One region of the Peribacillus sp. NPDC056705 genome, then DNA from elsewhere that is predicted to be linked to it. Evidence: riboswitches for the same ligand, from Rfam matches in the RefSeq annotation. Region 1 holds a riboswitch; each other region holds the start of a gene.
What was found. Region 1 has a riboswitch for S-adenosylmethionine ahead of ACFRAK_RS24860 (5-methyltetrahydropteroyltriglutamate--homocysteine S-methyltransferase). Riboswitches for the same ligand answer to the same signal wherever they lie in the genome.
Positions count from the first base shown of each region.

Region 2: it holds a riboswitch for S-adenosylmethionine, as region 1 does, so the genes downstream of both, ACFRAK_RS01860 (methionine ABC transporter ATP-binding protein) here and ACFRAK_RS24860 (5-methyltetrahydropteroyltriglutamate--homocysteine S-methyltransferase) in region 1, are expected to answer to the same signal.
Region 3: it holds a riboswitch for S-adenosylmethionine, as region 1 does, so the genes downstream of both, mtnK (S-methyl-5-thioribose kinase) here and ACFRAK_RS24860 (5-methyltetrahydropteroyltriglutamate--homocysteine S-methyltransferase) in region 1, are expected to answer to the same signal.

Region 1 covers NZ_JBHTYI010000039.1:15,890-26,817, forward strand. Annotated here, with positions in the region: gene ACFRAK_RS24830 (alanine/glycine:cation symporter family protein) at 1-993, opposite strand, end outside; gene ACFRAK_RS24835 (glycerol-3-phosphate dehydrogenase/oxidase) at 1,169-2,821, opposite strand; gene glpK (glycerol kinase GlpK) at 3,348-4,838, opposite strand; gene ACFRAK_RS24845 (MIP/aquaporin family protein) at 4,860-5,684, opposite strand; gene ACFRAK_RS24850 (glycerol-3-phosphate responsive antiterminator) at 5,911-6,453, opposite strand; gene ACFRAK_RS24855 (hypothetical protein) at 6,617-7,045, opposite strand; SAM riboswitch class I at 7,212-7,313, shown strand; gene ACFRAK_RS24860 (5-methyltetrahydropteroyltriglutamate--homocysteine S-methyltransferase) at 7,585-8,688, shown strand; gene ACFRAK_RS24865 (hypothetical protein) at 8,834-9,361, opposite strand; gene ACFRAK_RS24870 (CaiB/BaiF CoA transferase family protein) at 9,604-10,704, opposite strand.
Region 2 covers NZ_JBHTYI010000001.1:395,466-406,393, reverse strand. Annotated here, with positions in the region: gene sufB (Fe-S cluster assembly protein SufB) at 1-897, opposite strand, end outside; gene sufU (Fe-S cluster assembly sulfur transfer protein SufU) at 953-1,381, opposite strand; gene ACFRAK_RS01885 (cysteine desulfurase) at 1,371-2,600, opposite strand; gene sufD (Fe-S cluster assembly protein SufD) at 2,600-3,901, opposite strand; gene sufC (Fe-S cluster assembly ATPase SufC) at 3,917-4,702, opposite strand; gene ACFRAK_RS29810 (YuzK family famiily protein) at 5,153-5,293, opposite strand; gene ACFRAK_RS01870 (MetQ/NlpA family ABC transporter substrate-binding protein) at 5,458-6,294, opposite strand; gene ACFRAK_RS01865 (methionine ABC transporter permease) at 6,310-6,978, opposite strand; gene ACFRAK_RS01860 (methionine ABC transporter ATP-binding protein) at 6,971-8,005, opposite strand; SAM riboswitch class I at 8,159-8,271, opposite strand; gene ACFRAK_RS01855 (O-acetylhomoserine aminocarboxypropyltransferase/cysteine synthase family protein) at 8,389-9,699, opposite strand; SAM riboswitch class I at 9,799-9,904, opposite strand; gene ACFRAK_RS01850 (thioredoxin family protein) at 10,037-10,345, opposite strand; gene ACFRAK_RS01845 (toprim domain-containing protein) at 10,349-10,714, opposite strand; gene gcvH (glycine cleavage system protein GcvH) at 10,807-10,928, opposite strand, start outside.
Region 3 covers NZ_JBHTYI010000005.1:4,151-15,078, reverse strand. Annotated here, with positions in the region: gene ACFRAK_RS08545 (ATP-binding protein) at 1-1,558, shown strand, start outside; gene ACFRAK_RS08540 (hypothetical protein) at 1,694-2,401, shown strand; gene ACFRAK_RS08535 (YozD family protein) at 2,577-2,747, shown strand; gene deoD (purine-nucleoside phosphorylase) at 2,981-3,685, shown strand; gene ACFRAK_RS08525 (lmo1851 family serine protease) at 3,960-5,417, shown strand; gene ACFRAK_RS08520 (LCP family protein) at 5,535-6,422, shown strand; gene mtnA (S-methyl-5-thioribose-1-phosphate isomerase) at 6,579-7,625, opposite strand; gene mtnK (S-methyl-5-thioribose kinase) at 7,640-8,842, opposite strand; SAM riboswitch class I at 8,921-9,074, opposite strand; gene ACFRAK_RS08505 (carbon-nitrogen family hydrolase) at 9,146-9,928, opposite strand; gene ACFRAK_RS08500 (pyridoxal phosphate-dependent aminotransferase) at 10,028-10,928, shown strand, end outside.

The sequences.
Region 1 (10,928 bases):
GCCCAAATTATTGACGATATATGAACCATTTTCCGCTTGTGTATTATACATGCCTGTAAATAAAATCATGAAGGCCGTAGCGGAACAAACGAACAATGTGTCGATATAAACCGAGAATGCTTGGACAAGACCCTGCTTTGCCGGGTGTGATACTTCAGCCGCTGCCGCAGGATGAGCGCCTGTCCCTTGGCCTGCCTCATTCGAATAAACGCCGCGTTTCACTCCCCAGGCAATCGCCATGCCAATGATTCCCCCAAATGCAGAATCCAACCCGAAGGCACTTCTGAATATCAAAGAGATGATTCCTGGTAATTCAGCTATATTCAATAGGACGATGACAACAGATAGCAATATATAACCTAGAGCCATGAAAGGCACGATCAAGGTTGCAGCATTAGCTATCCGTTTTACACCGCCAAATATAATGAAGCCCAGTAAAAGGACGATCGCCAATCCAGTGATCACCGGGTTGATGCCGAATGCATTTTCCACTCCGGCAGCAATCGAATTGGATTGAACACCTGGCATAAGGATAGCCATGGCAACAAGTGCTGCAAATGCAAAGAGTACAGCAAACCACTTCCACCCTATCCCTTTTTCAATATAATAAGCGGGGCCACCCCGATATTGTCCATCTTGTTTGACTTTATAAATTTGAGCTAAAGTGGATTCCACAAATGCACTGGCCGCTCCTATGAAGGCGATGGCCCACATCCAGAATACGGCACCGGGACCGCCAAAGGCGATAGCCGTGGCCACTCCTGCAATGTTACCTGTACCGACCCGTCCTGAAAGTGCTATGGATAAAGCTTGGAATGAGGAAACCCCCGCTTCCGAACTTTTACCTTGGAACATCAAAACGATCATTTCCTTAATGTGCCTCACTTGCAGAAAACGGGTTAAAATCGAAAATAATAAACCCACTCCCAATAAAATATAAATGACTGGCGTACTCCATAATACTCCATTTAAAGCCGTAATAAAATCTGACAATCAAGCTCCCCCTTTTTATATTTTGAAAATTCTAACTTATCTAATGATTATATTTCATCTGGATAATTTAAACAATAGTTTCCGCGTCACAAAACCTGACACAACAGGCTAGATTTACCTTCTAGAAATGAAAAAACGCCAGCGATGCCGCCGGCGTCTTGTTTTTGCATATAGGTCAAGATACTCTAATCGCACCCGATATTTCCTGTTCCAATTGATTGGTTCTCTCCATTTTTGTTGATTCCGTCCATCCAAAATATCCAGCCATATAATCGATCACTGCATGTTTATGCTTTTGGACTAAATCAATATCGAATAATAGCGTCCCCGTCCTACGGAAGAAGAAATCCACTGGGGTTGCGGCCATTTCATGATCTAGTGCGTATTTCAGCTGTACGAACAATTTCTTTGGAAGGCCACTGCTTGCTCCTCCGTCTCCTTCGCCTTTCGCGATATTGAATATCACAGGTGCGTTGGACCCGTACATGGCCAATATCTCTTCGGTATCCTTAACTGCGAGTCCCGAGTCAATTCCCATTTGAATATGTTGCTTGATATAATCGGGAAAGTTTCTTGATCCCCCGACATCCCCTCCAGAAACCGGCATTCCTTTAGTGCTGCTGGCTGGGTAAGTTTTATTGGATTGCTGGGCAAGCTTCCCTGCCAAAAGGTCGACCGTCGTTTTGGCCATTTTGCGATAACCGGTCAATTTCCCTCCAGCAATCGTGATAAGGTCCGAATCGGACTCCCAAATTTCATCCTTCCTTGATATTTCAGAAGGATCTTTCCCTTCTTCAAGAATCAACGGCCTCACTCCAGCCCAGCTTGATTCAATATCGTCACCCGTAATGTTCACTTCTGGAAACATATAATGTATCGACTTTAATAAATAGGCACGATCTTCGGACGTAACGGTCGGCACTGCAGGATCACCATCATAAAAAGTGTCCGTAGTCCCTACATAAGCCTTACCGGCTCTCGGGATGGCAAAAATCATCCTGCCATCAGGCGTATCAAAATAAAGCGCCTGCTTCAACGGGAATTTCGATTGATCGATGACCACATGAACACCCTTGGATAACTTCAGCGTTTTCCCTTTTTTCGATTGGTCCTTTTCACGAATGGAATCGACCCATGGACCTGCTGCATTAATAACTTTGTCTGCGTATATTTCATAAGAATCACCTGATAGTGAATCGGCAACTTGGACGCCGTTCACCTTGCCATTGTCATATAACAATTTTTCCACTTTTGTATAATTTATCGGTGTTGCACCTTTATCGACAGCCGCCTTCATCACTTCGATCGTCAGACGTGCATCATCTGTCCGGTATTCAACATAATAGCCTCCGCCCTTCAGCCCCTCTTTCTTAACGAGCGGCTCCCGCTTTAGCGTTTCCTCCGCCGAAAGCATTTTCCTGCGTTCAGCTTTTTTAACCCCCGCAAGGAAATCATATACCCGAAGGCCAATGGAAGTACTGAATTTCCCGAAGGTGCCACCTTTGTGCATTGGTAACAGCATCCATTCCGGTGTGGTAACATGCGGTCCATTTTCATAAACGATTTCCCGCTCTTTACCAACCTCGGCAACCATTTTTATTTCAAATTGCTTTAAATACCGCAATCCGCCATGAACAAGTTTTGTCGAACGGCTTGAAGTACCTGCTGCAAAGTCCTGCATTTCAACCAAAGCCACTTTCATTCCACGGGTCGTTGCATCCAGGGCGATCCCTGCACCGGTAATTCCCCCGCCAATGACAACCACATCATATTTCTCTTTTTTCAGAAGTTCGATCGTTTCTTCCCGATATATATTTGAAAACCTCATGCCTGACTCCTCCTTTAAGTATTGCATTCTACTTTTACGTGAATTCTGCGTTTACTCGTGAATTCGTGCGTTTTACTCGTGAATTCGTGCAGTTTACTCGTGAATTCACACGGTTTACTCGTGAATTCGCGCTTTACTCGTGAATTTGCTCGGTTTACTCGTGAATTCTGCACTTTTACTCGTGAATTCACACGGTTTACTCGTGAATTCTGCACTTTTACTCGTGAATTCACACGGTTTACTCGTGAATTCTGCACTTTTACTCGTGAATTCTGCACTTTTACTCGTGAGTTCACGCTATTTACTCGTGAGTTCGGTCATTCTATTCAATTGGTTCATTTGTTCGCATAGTTTATATAGATATTAATATCCCTAATCTGCCATTGAAAACAAAAAAGAGACCATAAATGACATTATCGAATTAACGATAACGCATTCATGGTCTCTCCTGTTCTCCGGCCGAGTTATTAACTTGATTTCATTATAGCATACTCCAGCTCGTTTGAGAAAGAATACACCTCGTTTTTTATTTAAATGCCATAGCGGCATGTACAGCTTTTTTCCAGCCTTCATATAATTTTTCACTATCTTGCTCTTCCATGGAGTGTTTAAAGGTTTTGTCTACTGCCCATTGCCGGGAGATTTCTTCTTGATCCTTCCAATACCCGACAGCAAGGCCAGCTAAGTATGCAGCACCTAATGCTGTAGTTTCGTTTATGGTCGGCCTCTCGACGGGCACCCGTAATAAGTCGCTTTGGAATTGCATCAGGAAGTCATTCTTGACTGCCCCGCCATCCACTCTTAATGTCTGGAGCTCGATTCCTGAATCCGCCTCCATTGCATCAAGGACATCCTTCGTTTGATATGCCAATGATTCAAGTGTGGCACGAATGAAATGTTCTTTGGATGTGCCGCGCGTCAAACCAAAAACGGCTCCCCGCACTTCGCTGTCCCAATATGGGGTTCCAAGTCCTACAAAAGCCGGTACCACATATACTCCATCCGTACTTTCCACCCGTTTTGCATAGGCTTCACTATCCTTGGCATCATGAAGCATCCGCAGGCCATCGCGCAGCCATTGGATTGCGGAGCCCGCTACGAATATGCTGCCTTCCAATGCATATTCGACCTTTCCATTCAGTCCCCAGGCAAGTGTCGTCAATAGTCCGTGTTCGGAACTGACAGCCTTGGCTCCTGTATTCATGAGCATGAAACAGCCTGTTCCATACGTATTTTTAGCCATTCCTTCATTAAAGCAGGCTTGGCCGAATAATGCTGCCTGCTGATCACCGGCTGCCCCGGCGATCGGAATCGATTGGCCGAAGAAATGATATTCGATCGTACGTGCATATTCTTCAGAGGAAGGCCTTACTTCCGGCAGCATCGATTTTGGTACAGTCAATATCTCGAGCAGTTCTTCATCCCATTTCAGTTCATGGATATTGTACATCAATGTCCGGGATGCATTGGAATAGTCCGTTACATGAGCCTTTCCTCCTGATAGCTTCCAGATCAGCCAAGTATCGATGGTACCGAATAACAGCTTGCCTTCATCCGCCTTTTGCCGGGCCCCTTCGACATTATCGAGGATCCATTTCACTTTCGTTCCGGAAAAATAAGCATCTATCAACAATCCCGTTTTATCCCGGAATAGATCATTAAGTCCCTTTTCCTTCAAATCATCACAGATTTCACTTGTTTGCCTGGACTGCCATACAATCGCATTATAGACAGGGGTACCTGTTTCCTTATCCCAAACGACTGCCGTTTCACGCTGATTGGTGATCCCGATCCCGGCAATTTGCTCTGGCTTTACACCGGATTCAGATAGTACTCCGGCAATGACTGCCAGGATCGATCCCCAAATCTCATTGGCGTTATGCTCGACCCAGCCTGGTTTTGGGAAATGCTGCGTGAATTCCTTTTGGGAGGAATGGACGATTTCCCCCTTTTCGTTAAATAAAATCGCCCGCGAACTCGTTGTTCCTTGATCTAATGATAAAATGTATTTTTCCATTGTGTATGCCCCTCCTTTTAATTAACTGGCAATATTTCTGCTTTCCATTTCATGTGACTGTTTTTTACCAAATGCATAGGCTAATATCAATAGTACCAGGCTTGTACCCAAAACAGACCAAAATCCTGCTGTTATTTCTCCCATAAAGAACGCTTTATAACAAACGGCACCAAGTGAACCCCCAATAATCGGTCCAACGACCGGAATCCATGAATAGCCCCAATTCGAATTGCCCTTGCCCGGTATCGGCAGCAAAAAGTGAGCGATGCGCGGCCCCAGATCGCGGGCCGGGTTAATCGCGTATCCTGTCGTTCCGCCAAGTGACATCCCGATCACGACAATCAATAACCCGACAGCGAATGGGTTTAGACCCTCCGTAAAATGATTGGCACCTATAAATAATAAACCAAGAATAAGGATGAAAGTTCCAATCATCTCACTTAATAGATTTGAAAATGTGTGCGGGATTGCAGGAGATGTCGCGAACACACCAAGCTTCGCTCCTGGATCATCCGTAGCTTTCCAGTGTGGCAAATAGTGCAGGAATACTAGAGTTGCTCCAAGGATTGCGCCAATCATTTGGGCAACGATGTAACCAGGCACATCACTCCAAGGAAATTCCCCAATAATGGCAAACCCCACTGTGACTGCCGGGTTTAAATGCGCCCCGCTTATGGAGCCCACTGCAAAAACACCCATGGTAACAGCCAATCCCCACGCAATCGTGATAACGATCCAGCCGGCATCTTTTGCATAGGATCCCTTTAAGGATGAACCAGCCCCAATGCCTGCTCCGAATAAAACCAATATCATCGTACCTAACACTTCTCCCCAAAATGGAGTCATGAATAAAACCCCTCCCCTGATAATTTTTTAAACCTTGCCAACAAATAAAGGAGATTCACAGCAGAACTATCCTCATAATATAAATTATGAATAGATCTGTTGTGAATCTCCTAGTCTCCGTCACATCTATTAACTTGTACTGTAAAATATACTTGTTTATGAAAACGCTGTCAATAATTTGTGAGGAATTTATCTATTTTTCTGTATTTTTTTTCAATTTCCCCTATTAAACGATATCCCATAATTCAGTTTTGGAAGTGGTGATTGACGATGCTCCAGCATCGAGGGCATTCAGGACTTCATCCGAAGTACGAATGAGGCCGCCTGCAAAAATCGGTGTCTGCAATCGTTCCTTCACTTCTTTTATCATCCATGGCATGGCGCCCGGCAATACTTCGATATAATCCGGCTTGGTTTTCTGCACCAGCTTATAACTTTTCTCAAGCGCATGTGAATCTATTAAAAAGATTCGCTGGATGGCAATGACCCCCTTTTGCTTCGCCTTCAATATAACGTTTGATTTAGTCGAAATCAGCCCATATGGATTATATTCCTGACAAATGAATTCTGTCGCGTACTCATCACTTCTTATGCCATGGATCAAATCGACATGGTATATCATTTTCTTATTATGCTGCTTTGCCATCATACTTACGTTTTTCAATTGTGATATATGCAAATCAAGAAACACACCTATTTCATAGGAACTCTCTAAAAATCTTTCGAAATCCTTCATGCTTGCTGAAGCAGGCAAAATCTTCTGATCCATCATTATCCTCCTCATTCCCAGAAAAACTCAAAACTTCAAGTCATTTAGTATATTTTAAAGAGCTTGATTTATCAAACACATTTTTTATGACCCATATCACCATAACACTATCATACCTGGCACTCCCTTTATAGTTTTCGGCTAAGGATGTATGTAAACTCGATCATAAAGTAAGTTTCATTTTCAATGCACCTTGGACGAGTTCATACGATTTAATTGTGCCAACGGGAATTTTTCTCACGATGTTCCAGGCATTAACATTCATTTTGATCGTTCTTTTTTCAAATTCAAAAAATGGCGGTCTGTTAAATATCCTTTGGTTGATGAATTTCCTGTCAATTGGTTCCATTTCCACTAATTCAAATAAAATCGTTCTTTTTTCCACAGAAACCGGTTTTAATGTAATCCGGAAAGCTACGTTTTTCTTAAACATCATTTTTTTCACTTCCGTCGTTCCGGAAAGCACGATATGTTTTGGCGTAATCTCGACTTTAATATCCTGACCATCTGATTTCCTTCTTATGATTTTCTCTATCATGGCTTCAGTTAAAGTTATCGTTATGCCATTTTTGAATGGACTGAATGTACTCATCCTTGCATTCCCCCCCTGCCGCTCATATGAATCTTCGGTTATAGCATATGCCGGGTTCCCTGATGTAGTAACACATATCAATAATCGGTATATTCAAAATCTTCCACCTTCAACCCTTGACCTTTATAAAAACTACCTGTATAGTCATAATTAATTTAATAGACAACTCTTATCCAGAGAGGTGGAGGGACTGGCCCTTTGATGCCTCAGCAACAGACTGATCATGTACTGTGCTAATTCCAGAAGTGTAAAAACTTGAAGATAAGAAGAGTGTATAGCTTGGTTGCCAACACCTCTTCTTATTTTTAAGAAGAGGTTTTTTATTTTTGGCTCTTTTCGTAAAGATTGTTGTTTTTAAAATGAAACGATTTAAGGTTGATCGGAGCGGAAGTGCGAGACTCCTGCGGGAGCAGCGGGACAGGTGAGACCCGCGGAAAGCGGGCATCTGGAGGGGAAATCAACCACACCTCACTACTTGGTAAATAGCAACAAAGTATGCGAAAACAGCCTTATTTTTAAAAGGAAAGAAGGAATGCAACATGTCCATCACATTAACGAAAGCACCATTCAGGGCCGATCACGTCGGAAGTTTATTAAGACCAGAACGTTTACATGTTGCCAGAAAGCAATTTAAGGAAGGTACCATTTCAGCAGAGCTGCTTCGTGAAGTTGAAACCGAAGAAATCAATCGGATTGTCGAAAAACAAATTGAAGTTGGATTGGAAGCCGTGACGGACGGTGAGTTCAGACGTACATGGTGGCACTTTGACTTCCTCGAACATTTAAATGGAATCGAGGGATATGTGACTGAAAAAGGGCTCACGTTCGATGGTGTGGAAACAGAGAGATATAACGTTCGCAATACCGGGAAGGTTTCATTCAATCCTGACCATCCTTTCATTCGTGACTTCATTGAATTGAACAAAATCGTGAACGGACGCGCCGTTGCCAAGCAAACCATTCCCAGTCCGAATCAATTATTTGCTGTAGGCATTCATAATGAAGACATCTACCCTGATATTGAAGACTATGCAAATGATATCATCAAAGCATATCAGCATGCTTTGAAGGCCTTTTATGAAGCTGGTGTGCGTTATCTTCAATTGGATGATGTATATATTGCCAGACTTTCAGCTCCGGATTTCCAGTTCAAAGATGGAAAATATACGAGGGAACAGTTAATCGATCTTGCACTTCGCGTAATTAATGGCGCATTGGAAGGCAAACCAGAAGACCTTGTCGTCACAACACACCTATGCCGTGGGAACTACCAGTCGACTTGGGCATTTGAAGGAAGCTATGCCCGTATCGCCCCAACTTTATTGGCTAAAGAAAAGGTGGATGGATTTTTCTTGGAATATGATGATCAACGCTCAGGGGATTTCAAACCATTGGAATACATTCCAAATGGCGGTGCACAGGTCGTACTGGGTGTCGTCACTTCAAAAAATGGGGAAATTGAAGACAAGGAAGCTGTTAAGGCACGCATTAAAGAGGCCTCGCACTTCGTTCCTCTCGAACAATTATGCTTAAGCCCGCAATGCGGCTTCGCCTCCACCCATCACGGCAACAAGCTGACCGAAGAACAGCAATGGGAAAAGCTGAAATTCGTCGTTGATGTAGCAAAAGAAGTATGGGAATGATTTTTTAGCGGAGACTTTACTCCATTCGAACAATCTAATCGGCATCAATATAAGCGTGCCGATTAGGTTTATAATAAAAAACGTAAAAGACATTCTTCCAAAAATCCGAGAACAAAAAAAGAACGGCCACCAGCACCTCCCTTTTTTACTTGCAGCTATCATCATCATCATCCATTTTCTTCACAAATATATCATCCGTCACCCTATCTTCCAGCTTGTTCCTCAAGGCCAATTCCGCAGCCTTCCCATCACTAGGCGACCCGTCCGAGAAATACATCGGAAACAACGAGAAGAACATAACATAGAAAGAAAAATAGATGAATTGATACCAGACCACCGAGCTGTCCAGGATATCCTGATACACTAAGCTATAGATGATCAGCATGCTGACTAAATTAAAGATAGCCCCTCCTAAATAGATCAGCGTATTCGTCAATCGATTATCATGTTTCAATCCCTTGAACTCGCAAGTCCCATTCCAAAAATAATATTTCCTCACCTCTATGTTCCGAAAGGCGAAAAGCTTATTGCCACAACCGATCAAGATTTTCTTTTCTGATCCCCCAAAGATCGTGACAAAAAAAATATGCCCGCTCAAATGTATCAGCGTAACGATCGGCATGATCAAAAAAAAGGAAAATAGAAATTTGATGATATCAGAGAGACCAAACATGTTTATGCAACCCTCCTTACCTGAGCAATTTCCTACTAGATGCTACTCTGATACCCTGCCCACATTCGTTATAACTAGTAAATTTTCACAGTAGCGATATATCGCTTACCACAAGTCTATTGTTCTCCTTCTGCTTAATCCGGGTTGTTTCCAGGTTTTTGGCCTGACTCCAGCTTAATTCAAAGAAACAGGCTACCTCCTTCCGAAAAAACTCGGAAAATTGATAGCCTTAACATCTTCATTTATCGATTGGGGGTGTGAAGAATTTCTGCGTTGTTTTGTCCTGGCCTCAAGCCTGCATGTTTATATTCAGGGGTGAAAACCGATGTTTTGATCGGGCAAGCGATTTGCTTCTGGACATTTCCTTTTCCGTCCGGTACCTCGACGATCATTCCCCTCTCCTTCAATTGGGGGTGTTCGGCCGCTTCAGTGAAGGTTAGAACTGGTTCTGCGCAGGCTTCGAAATCAGCGAATATTTCCTGCCATTCATGAAAATCCCGTTCAAGGAAAGCCAGTCGGACGGCCGTTTTAAACCTGATTCCGCTTTCTTCATCACTTTTGGTGCTCAGTTCATACAATTCGGGTGCACCGATCGCTTCACATAATGCTTTTCGAAAAGGGGGCTCTAGGCTTCCTACCGAAAAATAGCGTCCATCCTTCGTTTCGTAAAAGTCATAAAAGGATCCTCCGTTCAACATCAGTTTTTCTGGTTCAAGCTCGAGGCCCCCTTGTAAATTCAGGGGTGCGGAGATGGCATTCAACGCAAAACTGCAGTCGGTCATGCTGATGTCGATGGCTTGGCCGAATCCCGTTCTTTCCCGGTGAATGACTGCAGATAATATACCGATAACAGCATGCAGGGATCCTCCGGCAAGATCTGCTATTTGGGTTCCGTTTTTTGCCGGGCCGTCCTTTTTTGTACCGGAATAGCCTGATAAGCCTGCAATCGAAATATAATTGATATCATGTCCCGGTCGGTCTTTATAGGGACCGGTCTGGCCGAAGCCCGTGATGGAACAGTAAATCAGCTTCGGATTGATCCATTTTAATGCCTCATATCCTAGCCCTAGGCGTTCCATGACACCTGGACGGAACTGTTCAATGACGATATCGTATTCCTTCACTAGATTTTTTACGGATTCAATGGACTCAGATTGTTTCAAATCAAGTGTGATCGACTTTTTCGATCGGTTAAGATATTGGTTCACACCCCATGAATCCGTTGCTCCCGGCCTCTCTACCTTCAAAACATCCGCTCCTAAATCCGCTAGCATCAAAGTGGCAAATGGGCCTGGCAGTAACGTTGAAAAATCCAATACTTTTAAATGAGTCAATAATGTCATCAGCCGTGCACCTTCCCTTTCCATTGGAAATAGTAAAAGCTTTCCCCGTCGTTCAGTACATGCAATTATGCAGAGTTTACGATTATCATATAACATCGCCTGTCATTTTTGTATAAATTTCCATTTAATAAAAATAAAAATCCAGGAATCAGCTTCCTGGATTTGGTTAATGAGCCTATAGAACACAAGTAAAAGCCGGACAATTTAAAACTACATTGTCCGGC
Region 2 (10,928 bases), on a different contig from region 1:
ATATTTCATTGTCAATTTGGAACCGATGTTACCATCGACCCATTCCATTGTTGCATTGGCATCACAAACCGCACGTTTCGTAACTAGGTTAAACACGTTGTTTGCCCAGTTTTGGATCGTCGTGTAACGGCAGTAGGCATCTTTCTTGATGACGATTTCAACAACCGCACTATGAAGGGAATTAGTCGTATAAACAGGTGCTGTACAACCTTCGACATAGTGAACGGATGCGCCTTCATCAACAATGATAAGCGTACGCTCGAATTGCCCCATGTTTTCAGAGTTAATTCGGAAATAAGCTTGAAGCGGAGTATCCACTTTTACGCCTTTTGGTACATAGATGAAAGATCCGCCTGACCAAACTGCTGAGTTCAATGCAGAGAATTTATTGTCAGTAGGCGGGATCGTTTTTCCAAAGTGCTCACGGAAGATATCTTCATTTTCACGAAGTGCTGAGTCCGTATCTTTAAACACGATACCCATTTCTTCCAATTCTTCTTTCATGCTATGGTAAACCACTTCTGATTCGTATTGAGCAGATACGCCGGCAAGATATTTTTGTTCGGCTTCAGGAATTCCCAATTTATCAAAAGTCTGTTTGATTTCATCAGGAACTTCATCCCAAGATTTCTCTGATTTCTCTGATGGCTTAACATAGTATGTGATTTCATCAAAATTCAGGCTCTGCATGTCGCCGCCCCATTGAGGCATTGGCATGTTGTAAAAATGCTCCAATGATTTCAAACGGAAATCAAGCATCCATTGCGGTTCATCCTTCATTCGAGAAATTTCTTCCACGATTTCTTTTGTCAGACCACGCTTTGAACGGAAGATGGAAACATCTTTATCCGCAAAGCCATATTTATAATCGCCGATTTCAGGCATTTTCTTTGCCATAGCTCGTATTCCTCCATTTCAAATGGCTGAATGACAACAGCTCATTTTAATTTAATTATTCCTTCAATCCCTTTTCCATGGCTTTCCAAGCTAAGGTCGCACACTTGATTCGGGCTGGGAATTTAGAGACACCTTGAAGGGCTTCAATATCCCCCAGATCCATCTCATCGTCGTATTCTTTTCCCTGGATCATTAAGGAAAAAGTCTCGGATATCGCTAGGGCAGTATCAACATCTTTGCCCTTGATGGCTTGAGTCATCATGGAAGCCGAACTCATGGATATCGAACAACCATCACCATCGAATTTAACATCGCTGACCTTGCCACCTTCTATCTTCATCGTTAAACGAATCCGATCGCCGCAAGTTGGATTATTCATATCGATAGTCATGCTTCCATCCTCTAGCATGCCCTTATTACGCGGTTTCTTATAGTGATCCATAATGACTTGTCGGTAAAGTGTATCTAGGTTATCAAAAGACATTACTGAAATACTCCTTCGTTTTAACAAGCCCGGATACGAGCTTATCAATATCTTCTTCCGTGTTATATAGATAGAAACTTGCTCTTGCCGTCGATGATACGTCCAACCATTTCATTAATGGCTGTGCGCAATGATGACCGGCGCGGACAGCAATTCCATCTGCATCAAGAACGGTAGCGACATCATGTGGATGTACGTCATTAATATTAAAGGTTATTACACCCGCACGCTTTTCTGCATCTTTAGGACCGAATATGGTCAGCCCTTCGACTGCTGACATTTTTTCCATTGCATAAGCGGCAAGCTTATGTTCATGCCGTTCAATATTATCCAAGCCGATTTCTTCCAAGAAATCAATTGCAGCACCAAGGCCGATGGCGCCGGCAATGATTGGGGTACCGCCTTCGAATTTCCACGGGAGTTCTTTCCATGTAGACTCTTGTAAACCTACAAAATCAATCATCTCTCCGCCGAATTCAATCGGCTCCATTTTTTCCAGAAGTTCTTTTTTGCCATATAATACGCCGATACCTGTTGGACCGACCATTTTATGACCTGAGAAGGCAAAGAAATCACAATCCAGATCACGGACATCGACTTTTAGGTGCGGCGTGCTTTGCGCCCCGTCGACTACCATTACGGCACCGTGTTCATGGGCAATTTTCGCGATTTCCTTCACAGGATTGATGACACCAAGTACATTCGAAACCTGCATGATGGAAACGATTTTCGTTGCGTCTGTAATCGTTGCCCTAACATCATCAAGGGAAATCGTGCAATCCTCTTGAAGCGGAATATACTTCAGTACAGCGCCTTTTTCTTTGGCAAGCTGCTGCCACGGAATGATATTACTGTGATGCTCCATGTAGGAGATGACGATTTCGTCACCCTCTTTAATATTTGCACCACCGTAACTTCTTGCTACAGTATTTAAAGAAGTCGTTGTGCCTCTTGTAAAGATGATTTCTTCTGTAGAAGAAGCATTAATGAATTTACGTACCTTTTCACGTGCACCTTCATACGCATCCGTAGCTTTTGTTCCAAGTGTATGCACCCCGCGGTGAACATTCGAGTTGTATCCGCGGTAATATTGCTCAATCGCTTCAATCACTGCAGCCGGTTTTTGAGAGGTTGCAGCACTATCTAAATAAACTAATGGCTGACCATTGACTTCTTGATCTAATATCGGAAAAAGCTTACGAATTTCGTATGGGTTCATTACTGTACTTTCCTTTCAATGACCGCTACTAATTGTTTTTTAACTCCCTCAATTGGAAGCTGGTTAACAACAGGGGCCAAGAATCCGTGAATGACAAGTCTTTCTGCTTCTTTCTTAGTAATACCACGGCTCATTAAATAATACAGTTGAAGCGGGTCGACACGACCGACGGAAGCAGCATGGCCAGCCGTTACATCATCTTCATCAATCAAGAGGATTGGATTGGCATCTCCGCGTGCTTTTTCACTTAACATTAATACGCGTGATTCTTGTTCGGCATTTGACTTTGTAGCGCCATGCTCTATTTTCCCAATTCCATTAAAAATGGAGGATGCAGCGTCTTTCATGACACCGTGCTTAAGGATATAGCCCTCAGAGCGTTTGCCATAATGAATGATCGCTGTCGTAAAGTTCTGTTTTTGTTCCCCGCGTCCGACTACAACGGATTTAGTATCACCGTGAGAGCCATCGCCCATTAGATATGTTGTATTATCTGATATCGTATTTCCATCGTTCATCATGCCAAGTGCCCACTCAATACGAGCGTCACGTCCTGCCACCCCACGGCGGTTAACGTACGTCGTGAAGCCTTTAGAAAGGGTATCGACCGCTCCGTACTCCACTTTGGCATTCGCATTTGCAAATACCTCCGTTACGATGTTGGCAACCCCTTCGTTAGACTCAACGCTTGAGAAGTAGTTCTCTACATATGTGACAGAGCTATTATCTTCCGCTACGATCAAGACATGGTTGAAAAGTGTAGCATCTGGATTATCCAATAGGAATACCGACTGGATCGGCTCTTTGATTTCTACATTTTTCGGAACATAAAGGAATGCTCCCCCATTAACTAATGCAGCATGAAGCGCCGTTAAACGATGTTCATCTACCTTAACGCCGTCTTTCATGAAATATTTTTGCACGAGCTCAGCATGGTCGCGAGCCGCTGTTAAAATATCCGTGAAAATGACGCCTTGTTCTTTCACATTTGCTGACAGATTGATATGTGCCGGCGTATTATTGCGTTGAATGTATAAGTTTTCATTTTCTTCAATGATGGATTTAATATCTTCCGGAAGCTCCTCTAAAGAAGCAAAAGCTTCACTTTCAACCGTATGAGTCTGGAAAGAAGTAAAATTCCATTTATCGATTTTCGTTTTATCCGGCTTTGGCATCGGGAGCTTTTCTAATTCAGAAAACGCTTGAATCCGAAGCTCGGATAACCAAGCTGGATCATTATTTTTAGTTGAATAGGAGCTTATATCCTCTTGTTCAAACGGTAATTTCGTTTCTGTAGTCATTGCAAATCCTCCTACTTACGCTTCTTCGCCAACAGTTTCGTCTTCAATGCCCAATTCTTGTTTAATCCAGTCATAACCTTCCGCTTCCAAGCGGGCAGCAAGTTCAGGACCGCCTGATTTAACGACACGTCCTTGCATCATAACATGTACAAAATCAGGAGTGATGTAATTTAATAGACGTTGGTAGTGAGTGATGATCAAGCATCCAAAGTCTTCTCCGCGCATTTCGTTGATTCCTTTTGAAACGACTTTAAGTGCATCGATATCTAGACCTGAATCAATTTCATCCAAGATTGCAATTTTAGGTTGGATCATCATTAATTGAAGAATCTCGTTACGTTTTTTCTCTCCGCCTGAGAATCCTTCATTCAAATAGCGTTGCGCCATATCTTCATCCATTTCAAGGAACTCCATTTTTTGGTCCATTTGACGGATGAATTTCATCAATGAAATCTCATCGCCTTCTTCACGGCGTGCATTAATGGAAGAACGCAAGAAGTCAGCATTTGTAACACCGCTGATTTCACTTGGATATTGCATAGCTAGGAATAGGCCGACACGAGCGCGCTCGTCTACTTCCATTTCCAATACATCTTCGCCATCGAAAGTGATGCTTCCGCTAGTCACTTCATATTTAGGGTGACCCATGATTGCTGATGATAAAGTGGATTTACCAGTTCCATTTGGTCCCATGATCGCATGGATTTCTCCACCTTTGACTTCAAGGTTTACCCCTTTTAAAATCTCTTTGCCTTCAATTGATACGTGAAGATCTTTAACCGTTAATGTAGAAGCTGACATAATAATACCTCCGTGAACTAATTCCAATTTTATTACCAGAAAGTAAGGATTACTTTCTTTACTGTAATTTTACGTAAAAGCATTCTCACTTTATTCTCATTCCAATTTTATAACAAATCCAATTTGGAATCAACTAAATAGATAGGGGTTTTCACTTCCGTCATGTTTAAAACCCGTCCTATTCTTACAATACTAACAGATATGGCCTGTTTACTGCATATCTATACTTATTTTAGTTTTTGTTAAAATTATCTTATTATTCAGCAAATCTTCATCCTTATTAATATATGCTCAAAGAATTCGATTGCAAGGTATGAACGTTCCGCTTTAAAAAGAAAAAATCGGACTGCCAGGCACTATGTAAGTTTATCCAATAAGGCAACCCTTATTTATGGACCACTTTCCATTTTACCTCTACAGACCGATCTTTTAAAGAACTCTTTTATATGCTTATCCGTGAATTTTGCGTTGTAGGTTCTGGACCATTTTATTGCACTTTACATGTTCCCTATCCCGTTCTTTCTCAACCTCGATACGGAGGTCTAAGTTTCTACTGTACTCACTGTAGCCAATCCCATGTGAAGACTGCATCGCCTTTTCCATTTCGCTTGTTACATTTAAATCCAGAGTATTGATAGTGAACCATCCTTTCAAATTTGTGTATCATTTTAATGCCTTCATTACCTCTATACCCTTCACTTTCATGATTAAACATAAAAAAACGGCCTGAATTAAATCAGGCCGCCATTCTTGAATTATTTATCCGCCGGTACAACTGCACCTTTGTATTCCTTAAGGATGAAATCTTGAATTTTTTTAGAATGCAACACTTCTACAAGCGCTTTGATTTCTTCTTTATTTTCATCGCCTTTGTTTACAGCGATGACATTCACATAAGGTGATTCGGAATCTTCAATCGCAATTGAATCTTTCAATGGGTCCAAGCCAGCGTCGATTGCATAGTTAGAGTTGATCAAAACAGCATCGCCTTCGCCGCTTTCATAGATTTTTGGAAGTAATGCCGCTTCATATTCAGCGTCGAATTTAAGGTTTTTCTTATTTTCAATGATGTCTTTCGTTGTAGCTGTCGTTTTATCGATGCCCTCTTTCAACTTGATGAGGCCATTCTTTTCCAACAGGGATAAAGCGCGTCCATGGTCAGCGACAGAGCTGCTCAAAATGATCGTTGCTCCATTAGGAAGTTTATCGATGCTTTTATATTTTTGAGAGTATAGTGCTATTGGCTCGATATGGATTCCCCCAGCATTGACGAAATCATATCCATTTTCTTTAATTTGCGACTCTAAGTAAGGAATGTGCTGAAAATAGTTAGCATCCAATTCCTTATCATTCAACGCCTTATTCGGTAAAACATAGTCCTGGAATGTTTCGATTTCCAAATCGATTCCTTTTTCTTTAAGAAGCGGCTTAGCTTCCTCAAGGATTTCAGCATGCGGAACATTGGATGCCCCTACAACTAATTTTTTCGATTCTTTTTCTGTATCACCGCCGCTTTTATCCTTTTCACTTCCACAAGCAGCCAAAGCGATAGATAACACTAAAATTAATGCAAATCCTAAAAACTTTTTCATCCTATTCATCTCCCTTTATCTTTTATCCAATTTAGATGTAATCACATCTCCAATAATTTGAATTATGAAGACGATAATTAGAATAACGATAGTCGCCACAAGCGTAACGTCATTTTGATTTCTTTGATAGCCTTCCAAATAGGCTAGATTACCAAGTCCGCCTGCGCCGATGACCCCGGCCATTGCGGTATATCCAACCAATGCAATCGATGTTACCGTAATCCCGGAAATAAGGGCAGGCATCGACTCTGGAAGAAGGACCTTCCAAATGATCGTGCTCGTTTTTGCCCCCATGGATTTAGCGGCTTCAATTACACCTTTATCGATTTCACGCAGGCCGATTTCAACCATACGCGCATAAAATGGGGCTGCACCGATAATAAGTGCCGGCAATGCAGCGTTCTCTCCGATCATGGAACCGACAAGTGCCTTAGTGAAAGGAATGAGCAGCACGATCAAAATAAGAAATGGAATCGAACGGAATATATTAACGATAGCACTCATGACCCCGTTAATTACCCGGTTTTCCCACATATTACCCTTCCCTGTCAGGAACAGGATCAATCCTAATATTATGCCTATAAAAAAGGTTGCCACTACAGAGACGCTTGTCATGTATAGCGTTTCTTTCGTTGCTTCAATAATGTCTTCCCAATCAATATTCGGCAATAATTCTTCAAGCATGAGTAATCACCTCCACGCCTACTTGCTGTGCTTTAATGAATTCGATTGCGCGGAGCATTTCATCCTCTGTGCCATCAAGATGGATAAACAATGTTCCATATGAACCGCTTCTTGTTTGGGATATCTTACCTTGAACGATATTGACATCCAACTCGAAGTTACGTACAAGCTTGGTGATCAACGGGCTTTCTGCATGATCACCTACAAAGGTCAATTGAATCACTTTGCCTGCAGGATAACGTTCGAGCAAATGGTCCATCGTTTCTTTCGTTTCTTCTGGTTCAGTTACCTGCTGCACGAAACGCTTTGTCATTTGTTCTTTAGGATTCTTGAAAACATCCAGGACAGGACCCTGTTCAACAACTTGCCCGTTTTCCATCACGGCGACGCGATGACAGATTTTACGTATTACATGCATTTCATGTGTTATCAAGACGATCGTCAATCCTAGGCGCTGATTGATGTCAACAAGCAATTCGAGTATGGAGTCGGTAGTCTGTGGATCCAAGGCAGATGTCGCTTCATCACACAGCAGCACTTTAGGGTCATTTGCCAGAGCCCTGGCTATTCCCACCCTTTGCTTTTGCCCTCCGCTTAATTGTGAAGGATAGGCCTTTTCCCTGCCTTCCAGTCCGACTAACTTGATCAACTCGTTCACACGCTTGGTTCGTTCAGTTTTAGAAACTCCTGCAATTTCCAATGGGAAAGAAATATTTTCCTGAACGGTCCTTGACCATAATAGATTGAAATGTTGGAAAATCATGCTGATTTCTTGACGGGCCTTACGGAGCTGAGCCCCTTTAATTTTTGAAATTTCCTTCTCAGCCACCACAACGGATCCCTCTGTAGGAGTTTCCAATCCATTGAGCATTCTGATCAAAGTACTTTTCCCCGCTCCACTGTAACCGATGATACCGAAAATCTCGCCTTTATTTATTTCAACATTCACATTATTTACAGCCTTGATCGTCTCACTGTTTCCTTTTCCTGTTCGGAACAGCTTACTGACTTTCGTCAATGTAATCATTAATCCTCACCTCTTTTATCCAATAAAACCTATGAACTTAGTTGATTTCTTTACATTATTAGTCTGTTTCTCATATCATGCACATGTTTTCCCCATTAAAACAGAAAAAACCTTTCTGCATGAGCAGAAAGGCAGGTGAAGAAACAGGCCTTTCTCTCATCTTCCAAAGTAATTAAACTTTGTGTGAATTGGCACCTTTCCAAGGAAATCTCCTTGTCGGTTGCCGGGTTTCATCGGGCACATCCCTCCACCTCTCTTGATAAGAGCTAATATATAGAATATTTGTACATCATTAAGTTCTTTAGTATGGAGAAATTTTATCATAGATAAAAAAGGAGCGCAATGTATATTATTTCTAGTTCAAGGATGAACAGGAACTTTGCTTAAAGCGTTTTGGAAGTCAAGGAGACGATATTCGTCGCTTTTTCAATTGCCTGCTCTAAATCTTCTATTAAGTCGTCTACATTTTCAATCCCAATTGATAAACGGACTTGATCGGCACTTACACCCGCTTTCGCAAGACCCGCCTCATTCAATTGTTGATGGGTCGTACTGGCTGGGTGGATGATCAAGCTCTTCGCATCCCCTACATTCGCCACATGGGACCATAATTCCACCGAATTGATAAGTTTTGCCCCAGCTTCGCGATTACCTTGTATTCCAAAAGTCACGACAGATCCAGCTCCCTTAGGCAAATATTTATCCGCAAGGGCCTTATCGGGATGATCCTCATCACCAGGATGCGAAACCCAAGTCACGGCAGGATGGTTTTTTAAATATTCAATGACAGACTTGGTGTTTGATAGATGCTCTTTCATCCTTACATGCAGCGTTTCAAGTCCAAGCGTAAACTGGAATGCACTTTGGGCACTTAGCGCAGGGCCTAAATCACGAAGTAACTGGACTCGGGCTTTCGTTATGAATGCGGCAGGTCCAACTGCCTCGGCGTATACCAGACCGTCGTAACTTGGGTCAGGCTCCGTGAAGCCAGGGTAGTTTGGCGAGTTCCAATCGAACTTCCCTCCATCCACGATGACACCGCCTAGTGTCGTTCCATTTCCCAGAAGCCATTTTGTAGCGGAATGGATGACGATGTCCGCGCCAAAATCAATTGGTCTGCAAAGATATGGTGTTGCAAAGGTATTATCAATGATTAAAGGTATGCCGGCTTCATGGGCGATTTTCGCCACCGCTTCAATATCAAGCACCCTCAAACTTGGATTACCGATCGTTTCGGCAAAAATGGCTTTAGTTCTTGGCGTAATCGCCCTTTTGAAATTTTCAGGATCATCGGGAGAAACGAACTTCACTTTGATTCCATATTTAGGAAGAGTATTTTCAAAAAGGTTATACGTACCGCCATATAATGTAGAGGCTGAAACAATCTCATCACCTGCAGCGGCAATGTTCAGGATTGAAAGTGAGATGGCAGCCATTCCGCTTGCTGTTGCCAATCCGCCGATGCCACCTTCCAATAAGGCCATTCTTTCCTCAAAAACGCTGACCGTGGGATTATGAAGCCGTGTATATATATAGCCATTCTCCTTTAGGCCAAATAAATTCGCTGCATGGTCGGTGTCTTTGAACAAGTATGCATTGCTTTGGTAGATAGGAACTGCACGGGCACCTGTTTCATCAGTTTGCAGACCGCCATGAACACTCAATGTTTCGAAACGCAACTTTTTCCCTGACATATGGTTTCACCTTTTTCTATGGATTTAGTTGGAATTATATGATATCTGGCCTTTTATAAACAAAAAAACCACTTCAACAAGAAGAGGTCTCAAGAACACACCTCATCTACCAGAGCCAACACTCTGCTGGAATTAGCACCGTATATAAAATTATACCGGTTGCCGGGCTTCGTCGGGCCAGTCCCTCCGCCACTCTTGATAAGAACTATTAAATTCTGCCATTACTTAATTCAAAATATATCATTTTAGAATAAATCAGTCAATTAATTGTTAGAATATTCTTTGTTTAATTCAAATGTCCGCAACAAAGAAACCAACCACGGCTCTGATTGGTTTCTTAGCTGATTTCCTTAAGCAATCCGTACAAATAAGGAACGGATTGAAAGGCATATATTTTTTTGTGCAGCTTTCCTTTTTTGAAAAGCAATAAACAGGGCACACTTTCGATTTCATATGATTCGGCAATTGCTTGGACATAGTTCATATTCATTTTGCCTGCCTTCAATTCCGGGAACAGCTCCAAGGATATCGTCAGCATCTTGGAGGCGACCTGACAAGTGCCGCATAAAGGCGTATATAAATATAAGCAAAAGGTTTCCCCATTTTCAACAGCAAGCTTACACTCTTCTTCTTTCCATTCCTGCATCAATTAGTCGTTCACCCTTTGACTTAAAAATTTCATTTTCACATTCATATTGGCAGATAGTAGCACAGTTGCGATATGATGTTCGGGTGAGCTTTCCACTTCTTTGTACATTTTATTAATATACAGGTGGTTCGCTTCCGGCATTTCCCTTCGGAACTGCTTCCGCAGCTTTTCTCCTGATTCATCTGCGTCAAAAAGGAGATAAACATCACGATCCATCAATTCATCCACTAATTCATCCAGCTTAGTTAATGATATGGTCCCATTTGTACATCTTATTTCCACATCTTCATTTAAAACGGAGGCAACTTTTCTTCTATCGGAACTGCCTTCTACAATGATCACTTTATCGAATTCGCCCCACTCCATGTCATCACTCCATCTCATGAATTATGTGCGCAACTGCCGCTGTATAAAATGAAAAAGAGAGCAGGCCTATTCAGTCCCCCCTCTCCTTCTTTTTAACCGTTGATTAAACTCTCATACTCTTCGGCGCTCATCAAGTTTTCAATATCATTGCTATTAGATGGTTCAAGCACGACCATCCATGCCTTTTCATAAGGAGACTCATTTACATATTCAG
Region 3 (10,928 bases), on a different contig from region 1:
TGCAAATTCGGTAATCATCAATCCTGGCCATTCAAGAGAAGAGGAGTCAGATGAACTAAGAAAGTTTATTGATGCAAAAGGAAATTATTACGGTGTTTTGCATTTGGATATGGAAGGCAATGTCATTGCAGATACATCTAATAAAATGATCGGGGACAACCTCGCGAAGAGAATATGGTTCAAAGAGGCCATAGAAGGTCATGAATTCCTTTCAGACGTTTATAAAACCAGGGCATTCTCAGAACCCATAATGGTTCTAAGTGCGCCAGTATATGATGATGCAGGGAAAATGATCGGAGTCGTATCTCCAGCTTTCCGATTAAAAGGGCTTTGGGAGATGATGGAGAAAAAGGCTAATGAAATCAGCGATAAATATCCAGTGAACTTTTTCATGATCAATCAAGAAGGCATCTTGATTTCGAAAAAAGACCCGCATGGCCTCATGCAGGGTTCTGCCTTGAAAGAATTGGGATTAACGAAAGGGAAGCTGATGGAAGCTTCGTTGTCGGATGATTTGTACAGTTCGGAGAATGGTGAAAAAATATATTCCATCCAGCCTGTCCATACGATTGCAGAAACGGAGAATAAATGGTTTGTTGTTGTGGGTGCTGATAAGAAACAGGTGTTTCAACCTTTGAATGACCTATTAACACGGTACCTGACAATCTACAGCATCGTTTTAGTTTCTATCATTCTGGCTGTCTATTTACTAACAAAGACCATCGTACGGCCAGTTCAAGAACTTGTAGAAGCGACAGAGGATTTCATTGGAGGAAAGGAATTCATCATTTCCGACAAAAGAAGCTTCGAGGAAATGGAAAAATTGAACCTTGCCTTTCTAAGAATGATGGAAACGATAGAAGATCGTGAGAAGGAAATCGTCCGAACGGAAAAATTGAAATATGTTGGCCAGCTTGCTGCCGGTGTCGCCCATGAAATCAGGAACCCGTTGACGACAATAAAGGGCTTTTTCCAATTATTGAAGAGCCAGGATCATGATACAACATTAATAGAAAAATATAGTGATGTCATGCTTCATGAAGTGGATCGGGTCAATGTATTCGTGACACAACTTCTTGATTTGGCAAAACCGCATCAACTGGAATGGGAGAAATTCGATTTAAAGGATTTCCTTGAAGAAATTTTAGATACATATACTCCCTCAAATCCGAGTTATCATGTAAGAATAATTAATGAAGTGGCACAATCCATCTTTGTTTATTCGGACAGAAACCGGTTAAGGCAGGTTCTCTTGAATGTCTTGAATAATTCTTGTGAAGCCATCGAAGCAAGGGGGCAGATTGAACTGCAACAGACTTCCGTGTCCCAATATGTGAAATTAGTGATCAGCGATGATGGAAAAGGCATCAGTCCCGAGGATTTAAAAAATATCGGTATGCCCTTTTACACCACCAAACCGGATGGGAATGGATTAGGTGTGGCGACGTGTATTCAGATAATGGAGGAATTAAAAGGTAAACTCCAAATGGAGAGCGTCCGCGACGAAGGAACGAAAGTGACCCTCATCATCCCCACTACGAACCGTCTCATTAAATGAGGCGGTTTTTGGTTGGTTGCAGTGCCCTTGAAGCTAATTGAGCAAAATGCCCTCCCATTTCCATTAACCTCCATGTTTGTTTGTGCATATAATTTACTAATCAAACGATAAGGACCATATTGGGGGATGTCTCTTATGGGCAAAAAAAAACAGCCGAAATTCAAATTAGGCGATACAGTCGTAATAACAATGTATGGGACAGTCGGGAATATAACCGATGTGAAATTTCTCGATGGTGCTTATGTGTATGAAGTGAACTATAGTGAAGGCCTATATATCGAAAAAACATTGCAATCGATAGATGAATATGAAGGAGAAATCCTTTATCCAAAAGAACAGATCGATATTGAATATAAATTTTTATTAGGTGACTTGGTCCAAGTGGATGGATATGAACAGGATTATTTCAAGATTATCGGCTATCGAACGGAAATTTGGCGCTATAAGGAAAATGCCTGGGAGGATGTAATCTATGAGTTATCAAGAATCTCAGATGGTGAATGGCTTGAAGCGCATGAAGAAGAACTGACTTTGATAGCCGATGCTAAACGTGCAGATGGAATTATAAAAAAGTTGGGTCTGCTACTTCCTAAAAAGAAAAATGAGCTTGCTATCATTGCTAAACAAAACAACCCTGGTAAAGGTGAGCGAGATATGACAATGACAAAAAATGAAAAAAAGGAAATGATTGATGGACTGTTGGATTTATATAATGATTATTGTAAGCTCTACGAACATTTTGGCGATGATGAATACCGCCATATTATGAAGATTGCCCTTGCGAAAATTGAAAAAGCGGCAGAGGAAATTTATCCAGATCATAAAAAGAAGCAAACGAAGTGAAAGGTATCCCCAACTTTTAATGGGCAATTTCCAAATTCCCTATAGAAGCTTCCATTCAAATTGAACAGAAATGGACGATATTTTTAGGCACTTCATATGATTTTCCATTATGGGTTGCCTTATTGGTATATTTGTCTCTACACATTCATAGACCTTTAAATAAGGGGGCGATGATTTGCGAGAAATTGAGGTTTTTATTGATACAGAAGAGATAGCGGAATTCTTTTTTCAAGAATTGATAAGACGGGGCTATCTTCCATCAGAAGCTGAAGTTGAAGATCTTGCTGACATCACATTCGAATATCTTCTAGAAAAATGTATAATTGATGAAGAAGTCGATGAGTAACCGGTCATAAGACGGTTAGCAGCTTCCTTTCCCTTAATTTTATTAACGATTAAAAAAAGACGGCGGACCTCCGCCGTTTTGTTTGCGGTTTAGAGTAAGGGTGCCATAAGTCATTTCGTGATTTCCAGTTTTTCAAGTTCTAGGATAAGGTTCAATTTTCCTAACTTGTGGTTGATATGGTATAGTAGTTTTTGAATATCATTTCAACCACAAGTTAAGGAGGACATAGTCGTATGAGCGTACATATTGGTGCAAAAGAAAATGAAATTGCGGAAACGGTCTTACTGCCAGGGGACCCATTGCGTGCAAAATATATTGCTGAAACATTTTTAGAGGATGCTAAACTTTATAATGAAGTTCGAAACATGTTTGGATATACAGGGACATATAAAGGGAAACGAATTTCAGTACAAGGTACTGGCATGGGTGTTCCATCCATTTCCATTTACGTGAATGAATTGATGAATAGCTATAATGTCCAGAAGCTGATTCGTGTGGGAACTGCAGGAGCGATTCAAAAAGATGTAAAAGTCAGGGATGTGATCCTTGCCATGAGTGCTTCGACTGATTCCCAAATGAACCGCATGACTTTCGGAGGGGTGGACTTTGCCCCAACCGCAGATTTCGAATTATTAAGAAAAGCTTATGACGCCGGCACGGCTAAGGGCTTGCAATTGAAGGTCGGTAATGTATTTACGGCCGATCAGTTTTATAACGATAATAGTGAATTGGAAAAATGGGCAAAATACCAAATACTTGCAATAGAAATGGAATCAGCTGCCCTATACACGCTTGCCGCTAAATTTGGCCGCCAAGCTTTATCTGTATTAACCATTTCCGATCACATTTTAACCGGTGAGGAAACGACGTCGGATGAGCGCCAGTCAACTTTTAACGAAATGGTTGAGGTGGCATTGGAAGCAGCTATCAAGGATTGATAAGTCAGGCGGGTTACCAGGAATAAGTGATGCCGTAAAATGACGGTTGGGATACAGGCTCAATTATTCCTTGGTATCCGTATTTTTATTATGTCGGGAACTGGCTGTTGCCCTTGGAGCTTTCAGTATATTAACGTTTGCGAAGCGGTGAAAAAATACATATGGTCATAAATTGTTATTTTTGATAACTATTATTTTTCGATTGGCATGAAAGCTGATAAAATAGGAATGAAATCGTTATATCGTCATGAAGAATGAAAGTGGTGAGGCTTCAGTGGAAGAAGAAAATCAAAAACAGCCAAAAGAGGCAGGGAAATTCATTAAAATAAAGAAGTTTACATTCATAATGGGAATTTTCTTAGTCATATTTCTAACTGCAGGGATTACTACAATAGCCTTGACCTTTGGAGATGAAAAAGTAGAGTCATTAGCACCGGATAAACATTCGGAATTTGAAAAGCTGTATTCTACATACGATACGATAAAAGACAACTATTATGAAGAGATTGATCAAGATAAGCTGGTTGACGGGGCAATAAATGGAATGATCAAATCATTGGATGATCCCTATTCTGCTTATATGGATAAAAAGGAAGCATCGAGTTTCCATGAGAGCATCTCTTCATCTTTTGAAGGAATCGGTGCCGAGATTCAGGAGCAGGATGGACAAATCATGGTCGTCTCACCGATAAAAGGGTCCCCAGCAGAAAAAGCAGGGGTAAAACCGAATGATATCATTTTAAGTGTGAACGGTAAAAGCGTTGAAGGACTAAGCTCTTCTGAAGCTGTCTTGAAAATCAGGGGCAAAAAGGGAACGAAAGTGAATTTATCAATCTCAAGAGCTGGTGAGCCGGAACCGATGGAGCTCACCATTAAACGGGATACAATTCCGATTGAAACGGTATATGCGGAAATGCTTGATGATGGAGTTGCAAAAATTCAAGTGACCAGTTTTTCCGAACATACAGTCCAAGAGCTGAAAACGGCGCTTGAAGAAATGTCGAAGAAGGATATGAAGGGTCTCGTATTGGATTTGCGCGGAAACCCTGGGGGACTTCTTGACCAAGCAATAGAAATGGCGAGCCTGTTCATACCTAATGGGAAAGTGGTCCTTCAAGTTGAGGAGCGTAGCGGGAAAAAAGATGTCTATAAATCGAAGAATGATGGAGAACTGAAAATCCCGGTAGTCGTGTTGATTGATGACGGAAGTGCCAGTGCTTCTGAAATCGTTGCAGCGGCAGTCAGTGAGTCTGCGGACATTCCATTGATCGGTGTCAAGTCATTTGGGAAAGGGACAGTTCAGACTGCCCAAGACTTTGAGGATGGATCTAACTTTAAATATACGGCAGCTAAATGGTTGACTCCTGAAGGCAATTGGATTCATAAAAAAGGGATCAAGCCGGATATTAATGTAAAGCTTCCTGATTATGCCAGCCTTCCGTACATTTCACCTGATAAGGAATTGAAAGCATCCGATTCTTCGAGTGAAGTGAAAGCTGCTGAAGAGATGCTGAAGGTAGCAGGCCATGATCCAGGAAAAATAGATGGATTTTTTGATGAAGCAACCACGAATGCGGTCATAGCGTTCCAGAAGGAACAAAAAATTAAAGAAACTGGGACAATTAAAGATGATACTACCGTGAAATTAATGCAGGTCATCCGCGAGAAGATCCTTAAAAACGACACACAAGTGAAAAAGGCAGTAGAAGTATTAAAGAAAGAAATTAAATAAATGATTATGCCCGAAAAGCCTGTCAGCGATTATCGTTGGCAGGCTTTTTTGTCGTTAAATGCATAAAATTCCAGTATTAGACAGATGATAGGGGTAATTTTCCGATGAGGTGAGGCAATGAAAGAAAAGGTATTATTCATATACCTATTGATCTTGATTCTGGCAGGCTGCACCTATGCCCCTTTACCCAAACAAAATGGAAATGCAGGTTCGGATAAAAAACTAACCAAAGAAGACGACCAGGAAAGCGTGAAAACATTTCTGTTAATTGGTGTTGATACAAGGGGAGAGCAAAAATCTCGATCAGATGTGCTTATCCTGGCAAAATACTTTCCTGAGCAGGAGAAACTGAAGCTGGCTTCCATCATGCGTGATAGTTATGTGAAAATGCCCGGGAATAAGTCAGGATATAACAAAATAAATGCAGCTTATTATTATGGTGGAAGGGAACTGCTTAAGAAAACCATAAAGGAGAACTTCGATATCAAGGTCGATCATGTAGCGGTAATCGACTTCCAGGGATTTGTGAAAATGGTCGATTTACTAGCCCCTGAGGGGGTAGCGGTGAATGTAGATCAGGAAATCATTGATGATATGAGCATTCAAGCAAGTGTTGGCAAAAATGTTTTACATGGTGAGGAAATATTGAAATATGTCCGTTTTAGGCATGACGATGAAAGTGATTTTGGAAGGGTGGAGCGTCAACAAGAAGTCATGATTCAATTAAAAACAGCTTTCGTAAATCAAATCTCATCCTTCGAAGGGATGGCAGCCCTTCCTAGTATCATCGAACAAGGACTCTCGTACCTGGATACAGATATTGGTCTGAAAACATTAATGGAAATGGGTCCAAAAGCCTTCTTCCATACACCGGACACCGTCGAAACCTTAAGGGTTCCAGTGGAAGGGAGCTTTAAAGATGAAATATATCCCCAGTCCGGAGCGGTTTTGCAAATAGATTTCACTAAAAATAAAAAGGCACTTCAGGAGTTCTTTTCAAAATAATAAGAACTATTATGAACAACCTTATATTAAGTGAATATGTTCGAATTCACTTGAATTATTGTATTATAGACCTCGTAAGAATATTCATAATCATCTATAAAAAACGAGAGGGATAAAAATCCTTCTCGTTTTTTATCACCAATAAAGGAACCTGGATCAATTAACAAAATGCGGAATGTTTTTATTGAAATCCGGTGTTATGATGCCGTTTTCGGTAATGATGCTCGTAATAAGATGATTTGGTGTAACGTCAAAGGCTGGATTGAAAGTCTTCACGTTTTCCGGAGCGATCCTTACACCTTGAATGGAGGTGATTTCCGCTTCATTCCGTTCTTCGATCGGGATGGATGTGCCTGATTCGATGGAAAGGTCGAATGTGCTTGATGGTGCGGCCACATAAAAGGGGATGCCAAAGTGCTTGGCTAATATGGCCAATCCCAATGTCCCGATTTTATTGGCTGTATCTCCATTAGCCGCAATCCTGTCTGCCCCGACGATAATTCCATTTATTCGTTTCTGGTGAATCGTATGTGCAGCCATATTATCTGAAATTAAGGTGACATCAACCCCCGCTTGCATCAATTCCCAAGCCGTCAAACGCGCACCTTGCAGGACAGGCCTGGTTTCACATGCGTATACTTTTAACGGAAAGTCCCTTTCTTTAGCCAGGTGGAAAGGAGCCAAGGCTGTGCCATACCGAGCTGTGGCAATTCCCCCAGCATTGCAATGGGTTAGTATGGAATCTCCTCTAGTGAATAAGGATAAACCATGTTCCCCGATTTTCCTGCACATTTCTTCATCTTCAGCAAAGATGGCTTTAGCCTCCGATACAAGTGCTTCCTTTGCAGCTGAAATGCTTTGCGCAGCATGCAAGGTGTTCTCCATCCTCCTTAACGCCCAAAAAAGGTTTACTGCAGTTGGCCTTGAAGAGGCGAGTTTTTCAATATGCCTCGTTACATTTCTCTTGAAATCCCCTAATTCAGCGGTTGTTTCCTGTTTGGCACCAAGTGCAACACCAAATGCTGCCGTCAGTCCAATTGCTGGCGCACCGCGAACTTTTAATGTCAAAATGCTGTCATATACATCATTAACTGAATGAAGTTCAATAAATTCAGTTATGGAAGGTAGGGCTTGTTGATTTAATAATGTAATATGGGTATCATCCCAGTGTACCGAATAGGGTAAGGGTGCTAGTGTAGTCATGTGCAGGGCTCCTTTTAAATGGTTGAATAAGATGGCAGTGTACGTTGCTTCAACGCTTCAATGACAGCTGGAACATCTAATTCCTCCCGTTTTTTAATTAAAAATGCACCAATTTCCAACGTTGCCGTTTTGGCAGCAATCCTTATCTCTTTATTTTCAATGACGTTTAAATCGGCAACATGGGAAAGGCCAATGGTTCGCCGAATCAGTTCACAGGCGGCAAAACCGAAGGCATCTTTTTTGAATTTTGTCAGTAAGTAAGGCAGATAACCTTTCACATGGCGGAATGGGCTTTTATTTTGACCTTCCCATAAGTCGGTATAAGTTTCTTCAAAGGCATTCCAAAATTCATGAAGGTGTGTGAAAATCTCTTCCTTTCCAGCGCCATTGCGTGTGACTGCCTGGAAGAGAAGGTTGGCGGTGTATTGACCAAGGTCAAAACCAACGGGTCCATAAAAAGCGAATTCCGGATCAATAACCTTTGTTTCAGTTTCACTTGCAAATATACTTCCAGTATGTAAATCTCCATGAAGTAAGGCTTCCTGCTCGGTTTCAAAGCTTTGTTTCAGCTTAGCGACCTCAAGTATCACTTCTTGATCATTCCAGATAATTTTGGCGGCATCAGTCAATTCCACCTCGAAGTCTCCTGGGAGTTCCTCAAAAAATGGATCTGTGAAAATAAAGACCTCAGTGATTTTGCAGAGTTCTGGATTCGTGAAATGTCGGGCCACTTCCTTTTTCGCAGATGGTTCTAGATGATAATCGGATGTATAAAATGCCGTCTTAGCAACAAACTCACCAATATGCTGTGAAAGCAATGGATATGAATCGCCATCGATCAATCCTGTTCTAACGATTTTCAAGTGCGATAAATCCTCCATGACCGTGATGGCAAGCTGTTCATCCGAATAATAGACTTGCGGTACGAATTCAGGGCAATAACTTTTGAAATGAATCAGCGCATTCGCTTCAATGGCAGCCCTTTTCAATGTCAGCGGCCAGCTTTCACCAAGTACCTTGGCATAAGGGACCGCTTGTTTGATGATTATTCCTTTATTTGTGTGCATGTCTGTAACATGAAAAACATAATTTAAGTTTCCATCGCCGATTTCTTTACACTTTAAACTTGCATCCGCATTGACCAACCCAAGTTTTTTTGCAAGGGTTATAGCTGTTTCGTTTGTCAATCTCTTAAAATTTGAATGGTTTTGAGTCATTCTTTTTCCCTCCAGAATCAAAATAAGAATAAAAAAGCCTCTTTCATATAGAAAGAGGCAGAAGTTTTGGCTTCGGACCTCTTATCTTCCAGAAAATGAATTCTGGTGGAATTAGCACCGTGCTCTGTGGATTTTATAATCCGGCGGTGAATCCGCCCCATTTCACAATGGTATTACAGTCGGTTGCTGGGCTTCATAGGGCCTTTATCCCTCAGCCTGCTCTTGATAAGAGTAAATGTTTTCTGAAATTTTAATCTTCGGGAAAATAATAACAACCTTTTGAATAGTTTGTCAATGGGTAAATTAATAAAAATCAGGGCGGCGATCTTCGAATACAGGTATTTTGTTTCGGGCTTCCGTAACTTTATTGAAATCCAAGGTGCCTGTCAAGAGTTCGTTTCCTTCTCCGGCTTCACTAATGAGATTCCCCCATGGATCAATAATCAAGGAATGACCAGCAAATGTATTATTGACATCCGAACCTGAACGATTAACGGCTACAACATAGGCTTGGTTCTCGATGGCACGGCTAATCAATAAGGCTCTCCAGTGATCGAGTCTCGGCTTTGGCCATTCCGCCGTTACGAATAGAACTTCGGCGCCTTGAACGGTATGGGCACGCTGCCATTCAGGGAAACGGATGTCATAACAAATGAATCCAGCACATATTTTTTCATCAAGAGTAAATAAACCATCTTTTTCTCCTGGCTGCAGGAAATGATGTTCATCCATTAACTGAAATAAGTGAAGCTTATCATATTCTTTAATGAGATTCCCATGTTTATCGATGATGATCATCGTGTTATAGATTCCCTTGCTTGTCTTTTTCGCGATGGAACCGCCTATGATGTGAATTTGGTGTTTTTGTGCCTGTGTTTTTAAAAATTCAATCGTTTTTTCTGCCTCGTGATCAGCAATCTCATTTAACCTGGTCAAGTCGTATCCTGTTGTCCAAAGCTCCGGTAAAATGACGATATCGGGTTCTGACCGTGTTGCTTTTTCCAACCATTGTTCTGCAACCTGAAAATTGATATCCGGTTGACCAAAGGCTATATCCATTTGAATACAAGCTATTTTCCATTTCATCGATTAAAACCTCCACATGTAAAAAATGCTTTACAAGACTATGATAAACATATATCATTTGTGACTAGAATTTCAAGAAATTTCAGAGAAGGTGTATAAATGTTGCAATTCGAAAAATCCGGCCAGCTTCAGGACCTGCCCAAGCAGTTTTTTGCTTCACTAGTCGCAAAAGTCAATGCAATAACGGAGCAAGGACATGATGTCATTAATTTAGGCCAGGGAAACCCTGATCAGCCGACGCCAGAACATATCGTGAAAAGTTTGCAGTCGGCTGCTGAAAAAACGATTAATCATAAATATTCGCCATTCCGGGGACATCAATATTTAAAAGATGCTGCCGCCGTCTTTTATGAACGAGAATACGGTGTCAAGCTGGATCCGAATAGCGAAGTGGCGATTCTCTTCGGGGGGAAGGCAGGTCTTGTCGAACTGCCGCAGTGTTTATTGAATCCAGGTGATACGATCCTTGTTCCAGATCCCGGCTATCCCGATTATCTTTCCGGAGTTGTTTTAGCCCGGGCAAAGACCGAACTCATGCCTCTGACAGAAGAAAATGGTTTTCTTCCGAAATATGATGAAATACATAAAGAAGTACTTGATAAAGCCAAAATGATGTTCTTGAACTATCCGAATAATCCCACAGGTGCTTCTGCAACTGATAGTTTCTTTGATGAAACCGTCTCCTTCGCAAAAGAGCATTCCATTTGTGTGGTCCACGATTTCGCTTATGGCGCGATCGGATTCGACGGAAAAAAACCGATAAGCTTTCTCCAATCGGAGGGAGCGAAGGATGTAGGAATAGAAATATACACACTATCGAAAACATACAATATGGCAGGATGGAGAGTAGGCTTCGCAGTGGGGAATAAGAGTGTAATAGAAGCTCTTGAACTATTGCAAGACCATCTTTATGTGAGTCTTTTCCCGGCGATACAAGAAGCTGCGGCAAGTGCTTTGCTTGATTCGCAGAGCTGTGTAGAGCAGTTAGTGCAGATGTACG